Regions from separate parts of the Aliidongia sp. genome, predicted to be linked through region 1. Evidence: predicted binding sites of a transcription regulator. Region 1 holds the regulator's gene; each other region holds the start of a gene.
What was found. Region 1 encodes PhoB, which activates phosphate uptake and scavenging genes when phosphate is short. Its sites were predicted from a motif close to TNTCATAAAACTGTCA; they were not measured.
Positions count from the first base shown of each region.

Region 1 (3,247 bases):
ATCACCGCTCGGTCCCTCGCCTCTTTCGGTGGTGCCAAACAATGAGTTCGGAACCCATGAAGACGATCCCCGGCAATCAGGCCTTCGCCGATGCCACCAAGCCCACCCTCAGCACGACGCCCGTGCCGCCGACGCGCGATCCGGTCGCGGCCGGCCAACTGGTCGAGAAGATCCAGATCAAGGACCTGCGCTTCTACTACAAGAAGTTCGAAGCGTTGAAATCGATCAGCCTCAACCTCGCCGACAAGAAGGTCACCGCCTTCATCGGTCCGTCGGGCTGCGGCAAGTCGACCCTGCTGCGGGTGCTGAACCGCATGTATGCGCTCTATCCCGAGCAGCGGGCCGAGGGCGAGGTGCTGGTCGACGGCGCCAACATCCTCGATCCCAAGATCGACCTCAACCTGCTACGCGCCAAGATCGGCATGGTGTTCCAGAAGCCCACGCCGTTTCCGATGTCGATTTTCGACAACATTGCCTTCGGCATCAATCTGTACGAGGACCTGCCGCGTTCCGAGCTCGAGGACCGGGTGGAGCAGGCGCTGCGCAAGGCGGCACTCTGGACCGAGGTCAAGGACAAGCTGAAGCAATCGGGCCTGGGCCTGTCGGGTGGCCAGCAGCAGCGCCTGTGCATCGCGCGCGCCATCGCGGTCAAGCCCGAGATCCTGCTGCTGGACGAACCCTGCTCGGCACTGGATCCGATCTCGACTCAGAAGATCGAAGAGCTGATCTCGGAACTGAAGACCGACTATTGCATCGTCATCGTCACCCATTCGATGCAGCAGGCGGCGCGCAGCTCCGACTTCACGGCCTTCATGTACCTGGGCGAGCTGATCGAATTCAACGATACCGAGACGGTGTTCACGAACCCGCACAACAAGCGCACCGAAGACTACATCACCGGCCGGTTCGGCTGAGGAGCAGGCCATGCCTACCGATCACATCATGAAGAGCTACGACGAGGAACTGACCCGCCTCAACAACGCCATCATCCGCATGGGCGGATTGGCGGAGAGCCAGGTCGCCGCCGCGATCCAGGCGACGATCAAGCGCGACAGCGAACTCGCCCACGAGGTCGTGCAGAACGATGCGGCGGTCGACGCGCTCGAGGCCGAGGTCGAGGCGCTGGCCATGCGGCTCCTGGCACTGCGCCAGCCGATGGCCCGCGACCTGCGCGAAATCGTTTCGTCGCTCAAGATCGCGGCCGACCTCGAACGGATCTGCGACTATGCCGCGAACGTGGCCAAGCGCTCGATCGCGCTCAATCAGGCGCCGGTCGCGAAGCCGGTCTACGCCATTCCGCGCATGGGCAAGCTGGCCCAGGCGCTGATCAAGGACGTGCTCGACGCCTACGTGCAGGGCGATGCCGACAAGGCCATGCACGTCTGGCTGAGCGACGAGGAACTGGACGAGCTCTACACCAGCCTGTTCCGCGAGCTGCTGACCTACATGATGGAAGATCCGCGCAGCATCACCGCCGGCACGCATCTGCTGTTCATGGCCAAGAACATCGAGCGGATCGGCGACCACGCGACCAATATCGCCGAGACGATCTATTACCTGATTCACGGCAAGCCGCTGAAGGAGACCCGGCCCAAGCGCGACCGGTCCAGCTCCTCCGTGGTCCTTCCGGGCCCGATGGCGGTCGCCACCAACGAGAGCGAGCACGAGGCGAAATGAAGCCCCTGGTCATGATCGTCGAGGACGAGGCCCCCCTCGTCACCCTGCTGAAGTACAACCTGGAAAAGGAAGGCTTCGGCGTCTGCGAGGCGACCGATGGCGAGGATGCCCTGGTCCAGATCGCCGAGCGCAAGCCGGACGTCGTGCTGCTCGACTGGATGCTGCCGCTGGTCTCGGGCATCGAGGTCTGCCGCCAGATCCGCCGCTCGCCGGCGTCCCGCACCCTGCCGGTCATCATGCTGACCGCGCGCGGCGAGGAAACCGACAAGATCCGCGGCCTGAACAGCGGCGCCGACGATTACATCACCAAGCCGTTCAGCCCGTCGGAGCTGATCGCCCGGGTGCGCGCCGTGATGCGGCGGGCCAAGCCCGACAGTGCCGAAGAGACCCTGTCCTTCGCCGACGTCTCGATGGATCTGGCAGCCCATCGTGTGACCCGCGGCGGTCGCCCAATCCACTTGGGCCCGACCGAGTTCCGCCTGCTGCGTTTCCTGCTGGAGCATCCGGGCCGGGTGTTCTCGCGCGAACAGTTGCTGGATGCGGTCTGGGGCCACGACGTCTATGTCGAGCCGCGCACTGTCGACGTGCACATTCGCCGTCTGCGCAAGGCGCTGAACGGGCCGACCGAGATCGACATCATCCGCACCGTCCGTTCCGCGGGCTACGCACTGGACGAAGCGCGGGATTGACCGCATTACGCAAGGGGCCGGGCATCCCCGGCCGGCTCCTCCGCCAGGCCTTCCTGCCGGCGCAGCATGAGCCACGCCAGCAGCACGAGACCGGGCAGCGGAAGTCCGATCGAAATGATGAAGAACCATAGCCAGCCGAGCCAATCGGCGACCGCCCCGCCGGCGGAAACGAAGAAGTTGCGGGCGAACGCCGCCAGCGCCGACAGCAGCGCATATTGCGTAGCCGTGTAGGTGCGGCTGCACAAAGCCGATAGGTAAGCGACGAACGCCGCCGATCCGATCCCGCCGGCGATGTTTTCGAAGGCGATGGTCAGGGTCAGCAGGGTCAGATCATGGCCGGCGAGCGCCTGCAGCACATACATGGCGTTGGACCCCATCTGCAGGATCGCGCCGATCAGCAGGGTTTTGAAGGTCCCGAACCGATAGACCAGCGCGCCGCCCAGGGCGATACCGCCGATCGTGGCGATGACGCCGAACACCTTGCTGATGCCGGCGATCTCGCCCAGAGAGAAGCCGAGCGAACGATACAGCAGATTGGCGTAATGGCCGGTTACCGCGTCGGCCATCTTGTAGACTAAAACGAAGACCAGGATGCCGATCCAGCCGCGATGCCGGGCGAAATCACGGAACGGGGCCAGCACCGTCGCCGCGAAGCCGCCGCGCGGCGGCCGGTCGACCGTGGGCTCGGCCGTGGCGAGCACGGTCGCCACGCCGACCAGCATCAACCCGGCCATGATCCGATAGGCGATCTGCCAGCCCCAGGCCTCGGCGGCATAGAGCGCGCCGGCACCGGCCGCGATCATGCCCAGGCGATAGCCGAACTGGGTCGCGGCCGCGCCGGCACCCTGCTCCTCTGGTAATAACAGCTCGACGCGATAGGC
Region 1 is NZ_DASZBY010000027.1:42,746-45,992, forward strand. It holds gene pstA (phosphate ABC transporter permease PstA) at 1-45, shown strand, start outside; gene pstB (phosphate ABC transporter ATP-binding protein PstB) at 159-914, shown strand; gene phoU (phosphate signaling complex protein PhoU) at 925-1,677, shown strand; gene phoB (phosphate regulon transcriptional regulator PhoB) at 1,674-2,366, shown strand; partial or broken gene VGV37_RS04260 (AmpG family muropeptide MFS transporter) at 2,372-3,247, opposite strand, start outside.

Region 2 (3,247 bases), on a different contig from region 1:
GAAGGCGAACTGGCCGCGCAGCGCGATCGCGTCGAACTTGGCACCGATCGGCGTGCCGAGCGCCAGCGATCCCGAGGTCGCCTGGGCCTTGCTGATGTGGCCGTGCAGATAGTCGAGCATGAAGCGGATGTTCGAGTTCGGATACCAGTTCACGCCCGCGGTATAGACCCGCTGGAAGCCACCGGCGATACCGCCGGTCGAGGCCGTCGTCTTGCCCGACTGGAAGTCGTCGTTGAGGTCGACATAGGAATAGCGCGCGGCCAGCTCCAGGGCGCCGAGGCCGCTGATCCCATCCTCGGTGAAGGCCAGCGGATGGTCGGGGACGATGCCGCCGTAGGCCGCGGTGCCGGCGTTGTATTTGCGATGCTCGCCGGTGACGGTCCAGCTCGCCTCGGCATAGGCACCGTCGAAGTCCAGGCCCGGTTGCGTGTCGCGATCGACCTGATAGTGGAAATATTCGCCCTGCAGGAACAGGCTGCGGTAACCGCCGGCCAACTCCGCCTCGTAGGCCGTGGCGCCGCTGACGTTGTTGATGGCGCCGGACGTGAGGATGCTGGTCGGATCCACGCGCAGTTCCGGCCGGTCGCTGAACGTGATCGAGCGGAAGCCGCCAGCATGGGGCGGATTGAGCAGGCTTTCGACGTCGCCGCCGATATGCAGGGAATAGTCGGCACCCTGCAGCGCCTGGAAGGCGGCGCGCCCCGCGACGCCCGTCTGGCTGGCGCTGCCGCCGAGCGAGCCGATATTGTGCTGGGCGCCGGAGGTCGGGCCGCTGACATAGGCGCCGAACCAAAGGCGATCGTCGTTCCAATGGGCACCGAACGAGGAGCGGAAGTCGCCGGCCGCGATCAGGTTCGCGATATTGACCGAGGCGGCACGCTCCAGGAACATGATGTCGTTGGAGCTGGTTGCCTCGTCGAGCGTGATCGGCAGGTCGAGATAGCCGCCCTCGATCGTCGTGCCCTTGAAGCCGTTGTATTGGATGTAGGCGTTCTGCAGGCCGGAGGTCGGTGCCCCACTGTTGGTGTTGGTCAGCGTGTCGGACGAGCCGCCGAAATCGTAGATCAGGCCGTAGGCCCAATCGCCGTCGAATTTCCCGACCACGCCCAGGCGCGCGCGCCGCGCATTGACGCCGCTGCTGAGGTCGCGGACCGCGTTGCCCTTGCCGGGCTGGTAATTCAGATAGTCGCCCGCGTCGAACTGCACGCGACCGGTCAATTGGATCGTGTTGCGACCGTCGGCGCTCGACAGGCCGAAGCGATGGGCCGCGGTCTCGGTGACCTTGGGCGCGTCGGCGGCCGGTGCGGCGGCGGCAGCCTTTTGCGCCACCGCCTGGGTCTGCGCTTGCGCCGCGGCAGTCGCCTGACTCTGGGCCTGAGTCTGGGTGACCTGGCTCTGCAGGGTCTGCAGTTGCTGCTGCAGCAGCTGGATCTGCTGCTGCAGCGCATTCAGCTGCGCCGTCGTCGGTGCCGTCTGGGCCTGGACAGCAGGCGCAAAAGCGAGGAGGCCGGACAGAGCGACCCCGCCGGCAAGTCTGGTGTGGATTTTCATTTTGACCCCCGAGGATTGGAGCGACGAACGGAGATCTCCAAGACTGGAGATCGTCGTCGCACAGACGGGCCGGAGACTACCCAGAGGCAGACGTCACTTTTGTGACGGATTATCAAAACAACTACTGATTTCATTTGACGAGAATAGGGGTATTACCTGAATCTATTCTCAAAAATCGATAGATTTCATAACATAGTCACACGATAAACGGGCATGCCGAAGAAAACCAGCGGACACTCCGGAATATTTTCGATAGAAAATTGCCGATCGACAATGCTCGCAGGGGCCGGACCGCCCAAGGGGTGATGCGACAGCGTGCGCCATGGTCAGGGTAAAGCATCAGGCGAGCCGGGCGCCGCGACGGCGAGATCGGGCAAATCGACGACGGGCGCGTGCGCAGGCCGGATCCATTTTGGCGGCGACATTATTTTCTCGTGCAAATAATCCCACCGCTCGCCGCCATCCACGGCCCAGGGCGCCATGCCCGGTAAGAGCGCCAGCCATGCCGGAGAGGGCCGGCGTCAGTCCTCCTGGTCCAGCTCTGGATAGTGGCGGAACACGCCCGACGTATTGAACGCGAGGCGCCGGTCGGACGTCAGATAGCGCGCGATGTTGGGGCGGATCCGGACCGCCTCGCGCAGCGCAGTCAGGGCCGGGTAGCGCTTGGCCGCGCTCTTCATGGCGCGCGGGAACGCGTAATGCAGCCCCTCCATCAGTTGGAACAGCGAAAGGTCGACGTAGCTCGGCGCATCGCCGACGGCCTGCTTGTCACCATGGGGATTCTGCTGCAGCACCCGCTCGAAATAGCCCAGGAACTTCGGGATCCGCTGCTCGATGAAGGCGGACGAGCGCTGCTTGGCCGCCTCCTTCTGGTCTTCGTAATAGAGGTCGGTCGACAGCGGATGATGGGTATCATGCACTTCGGCCAGCATGTCGGCGATGGTCAGCTGCAGGCCGTTCGCGACGAAGCGCAGGCCCTCGTCCCTGGGCGCCAGCCCCAGCTTCGGACCCAGATACATCAGGATGTTGGCAACATGCGGCACGATCAGGCCACCGTCTTTCAGGAAAGGCGGCGCAAAGGGGATGTGCGGCTCGTTCTCGCTGCCCATGAGCGCCAGCATCGCCTTCGTCCCCTGCCCCGGGCCGTCGCTCCCGCGCGCGATGTCGACATAGTCGGCACTCGACTCCTCCAGCGCCAGCCGGACGAATTCGCCACGCCCCTGCAGCCCATCCCAGTAGTAGAGTTCGTAAGGCATCGGAGCCTCCTTCGATTCGGTTGCGAAAACAAAGGTGCGAGGGCCGAGCGAGGTTCCCTCAGCGGCCGGTATAGACCGCCGGACGACGCGCCGCCCATGCCGCGAGACCTTCGCCCAGGTCATGGCTCGGCACCAGGCGCGCGAACTGCTCGGCCTCGACGATCAGACCCTCGCCGATGCTCATGTTCAAGCCGCGCGTGACCGCCGCGAGCACGCTGCCAACGGCCAACGGCGAATGGCGCAGAATGCGGTATGCCAGCGCCCGGGCCGCCTGCAACAGCTCTTCATGGGGCACGACCGCATTGACCAGCCCGATCTCGAGTGCGCGTGCCGGCGGGAACGGGTCACCGGTCAGCAGCAGCTCCATTGCGCGCTTGCGTCCAGCGAGGCGCGGCAGGCGCTGGGTGCCGCCGAAGGTCGGCGGCATGCCAAGCGCGATC
Region 2 is NZ_DASZBY010000052.1:26,213-29,459, forward strand. It holds gene VGV37_RS09205 (OprO/OprP family phosphate-selective porin) at 1-1,551, opposite strand, end outside; gene VGV37_RS09210 (glutathione S-transferase) at 2,073-2,807, opposite strand; gene VGV37_RS09215 (crotonase/enoyl-CoA hydratase family protein) at 2,866-3,247, opposite strand, start outside.
Region 2: VGV37_RS09205 (OprO/OprP family phosphate-selective porin) is a predicted target of PhoB. The motif match lies at 1,735-1,750, and genes of this name have one in related genera.

Region 3 (3,247 bases), on a different contig from region 1:
CTCGCGGGAATTCGAACTGCGGCTGGAAGGCGCCAGCTACGAGGAACTGGCGCGCGCCGGCGGCGGTATCGTCTCGACCGTGGCCGCGACGCGGGCCGCCAGCGAGGACGACCTGGTGGCGGGCGCCACGCGCCGGCTGAAGCCGTTCCTGGCCGAAGGCGTCACCACGGTCGAGGTGAAATCCGGATATGGCCTGGATCTGGCGAGCGAACTCAAGATGCTGCGCGCCGCTCGCCGGCTGGCGGAGCACCTGCCCGTCCAAGTCCGCACCAGCTTCCTCGGCGCCCATGCGGTGCCGCCGGAATTCAAGGGCCGGCAGGCCGACTATGTGGACCTGATCTGCGACGAGATGCTGCCGGCGATCGCCCGGTCCGGTCTCGCCGACGCCGTCGACGGTTTCTGCGAGAACATCGCCTTCGGTCCCGCCGAAATGGAGCGGATCTTCGCGACCGCGACGACGCTCGGCCTGCGGGTCAAGCTCCATGCCGAGCAATTGTCCGACCTGGGGGGTGCCGCGCTCGCCGCCCGGTTCGGAGCGCTGTCGGCCGATCATCTGGAATGTCTCGGCCAGGACGGCATCGCCGCCATGGCTGCGGCTGGAACGGTTGCCGTACTGTTGCCCGGCGCCAATTATTTCCTGGCCGAGACCCGCCGACCGCCGATCGCGGCCCTGCGCCGGGCCGGCGTGTCCATGGCGATCGCGTCCAACTGCAACCCCGGCTCCGCCCCCGTCCTGTCGCTGCTGCTGATGCTGTCCATGGCCTGCACCTTGTTCCGCCTGACACCGGAGGAAGCGCTGGCCGGTGTCACCCGCGAGGCGGCCCGCGCGCTGGGCTTGGCCGACCGCGGCATACTGGCGCCCGGCCGGCGCGCGGACCTGGCGCTGTGGGACATCGAAAGCCCTGGCGAGCTTGCCTATTGGATAGGCGGCAACCCGTGCGCGGCCGTCGTCCACGGCGGAAAGCTGGTGAAATCGTTTTCATGAGGCCAGTTCCCTATGGAACTGGCATAGATCGTCGGCTTGCGTCGATCATCGACGGAAGCCATTCGGAAATATGACAGTTTCATGAAAAACCCCTATCCGGCGCGCCCATGACGATCGAGGAAACCGCCGTCGCATCGGAAGAGGTCGAGGCCCCTCCGCCGACTTCGGCGGCGCCACCGCCGCTTCGTCTGCTGCTGGATCTCGATGCCGCGGCAGCCGATCGGGTGGCGAAGACGGCGCTGGTCACCGCCCACGCACAGAAGCGGCCGGTCGTCCGCCGGATGCGCCAGGTATTCTGGGACACACCGGGCCTGACCATCGGTCGTCAGGGCATCGGCTTCGCCATCGAAACGACCGGGCGGCGCAAGCATCAGCTGCTGCGTCCGATCGGAACGGCACCGACCGGCGGACGGATCCTGGCCCCCGTCGCGGTACCGCTGGAAGGCGACCGGCTCGACCCGGCACGGCTGGCCTTTCTCCCGGGCATCGATGTCGGCCAGGTCACGCGCCTGTTGCCGGGCGATCTCGTCCCGGTCCTGGCGCTCGACCTGCATCGCACGGTCTGGCAGATCCACTGGGGCGAAACCAGGATGAGCCTGGTGCTGGAACGTACCGCGATCGAGGCTACCGCGGGGCGCCTGGCGCCCTGTCAGCTCGAACTGATGCTCCAGGCCGGCCCGGCGCAAGGGCTCTACGAATTTGCCGCCAAGCTCCACCACGGCCTGCCGTTCCAGCTCGCGACGCACGACGCCGTTCAGCAAGCCTATCGCCTGGTCTCGGGCGAGGATTGGTGGCCGGTCGAAGCCGGTGCCGTGCCGGTGCTGGACGCCGGCATGACCGTCGAGCAGGGCGTGCTGGCGATCGGCAAGACCGCGGTCTCGGATCTGCGCGTCGAGATCGCCAGCCTCGACGCCGCCATGACGGAAGACCAGATCCATCGCGCGCGTGTCGCCCTGCGGCGCCTGCGCTCGGTGCTGTCGGTGTTCCGCAAGGCCCTGCCCGATGCGGCCCGCCGCGCGCTGTCACAGGACCTGGCGGCTTTGGCGACGGCGCTGGGCCATGCCCGCGAATGGGACGTGTTCGTGGCGGACACGCTGACACCGCTGGTGGCGGCGCTGGGCGAGGAGCCCCGCCTGAAGAGCCTGGGCTTCACCGCTGCGGTCCTGCGCGAGCGGGCGGCGGCCGACGCGCGGGCCGCAGTCCTGGCGAGCGATTTCATGGGCCTGTCCCTGCGTCTGGCCGCGTGGTTCGACGCCGGCATCTGGCCCGAACCGCCCGAAGCCGAGGCCGCGGGCCTGCTGGCAGAACCGCTCGGCCGCTCCGCGCTGGCGCATTTGGGCAAGGGCCACAAGCGCTTCCTGGCCGCAGGCAGCCATCTGTCCGGTGCTGCGGCCGGCGAGTTGCACGGCCTGCGCATCGATGCCAAGCGACTGCGCTACATCACGGAATTCTTCCGCCCGCTGTTCCCGGGCAAGGCTTCGCGCCGCTACATCGCGGCGCTGCGCGACATCCAGGACATCCTCGGCACGCTCAACGACGCGGTCGTGGCCCGCAGCCTGGTCGCGAAGCTCGCGGCCCAGGACGACAAGCATGGCGCGCGCACGGCCGGCCTGGTCGCGGGCTGGAGCGCCGCAGAAGCGGAGACCGCCCGCAAGCGCTTCGCCCTGGTCTGGCGCCAATTCACCAAGACACCCCGGTTCTGGAAGGACCGTTGACCGGCGTTTCGGCAGCGCCATGACGCCTGGGCCTTTTTCCTCGGGCCCCAGATGGTCTAGGCTGTCTGCTGCATGAAAGCTGAAACGGCGACCGGCATGATCATCGAGATCGTTTCCGATCTGGTCTGCCCCTGGTGCTACATCGGCCAGCGGCGGCTCGAACGGGCTCTGAAGCGTGGCGGCGGGCCGCCGCCGCGGCTGCTCTGGCGCGCGTTCCAGCTCAATCCCGACATGCCGCCCGACGGCGTGCCGCGCCAAGCCTATCTGGCCGCGAAGTTCGGCGGCACCTTCCACGCCAGCCGGATCTATCAGGCTATCGGCGAGGCCGGTGCGGCCGAAGGGATCCAGTTCGATTTCGACCGGATCGCACGCACGCCCAACAGCCTGAATGCCCATCGGCTGAAACGCCTGGCGCGCCGGGCGGGTCTCGAGGTCGACATGACCGATCGGCTCTATCGAGCCTATTTCGAGCAGGCGCGCGACGTCGGCCTCCGGGGCGTGCTGGCCGATGTCGCGGCCGAGGCCGGGCTCGATCGGGCCGAAGCGG
Region 3 is NZ_DASZBY010000105.1:32,660-35,906, forward strand. It holds gene hutI (imidazolonepropionase) at 1-985, shown strand, start outside; gene VGV37_RS20515 (CHAD domain-containing protein) at 1,093-2,700, shown strand; gene VGV37_RS20520 (DsbA family oxidoreductase) at 2,773-3,247, shown strand, end outside.
Region 3: VGV37_RS20515 (CHAD domain-containing protein) is a predicted target of PhoB. The motif match lies at 1,057-1,072, and genes of this name have one in related genera.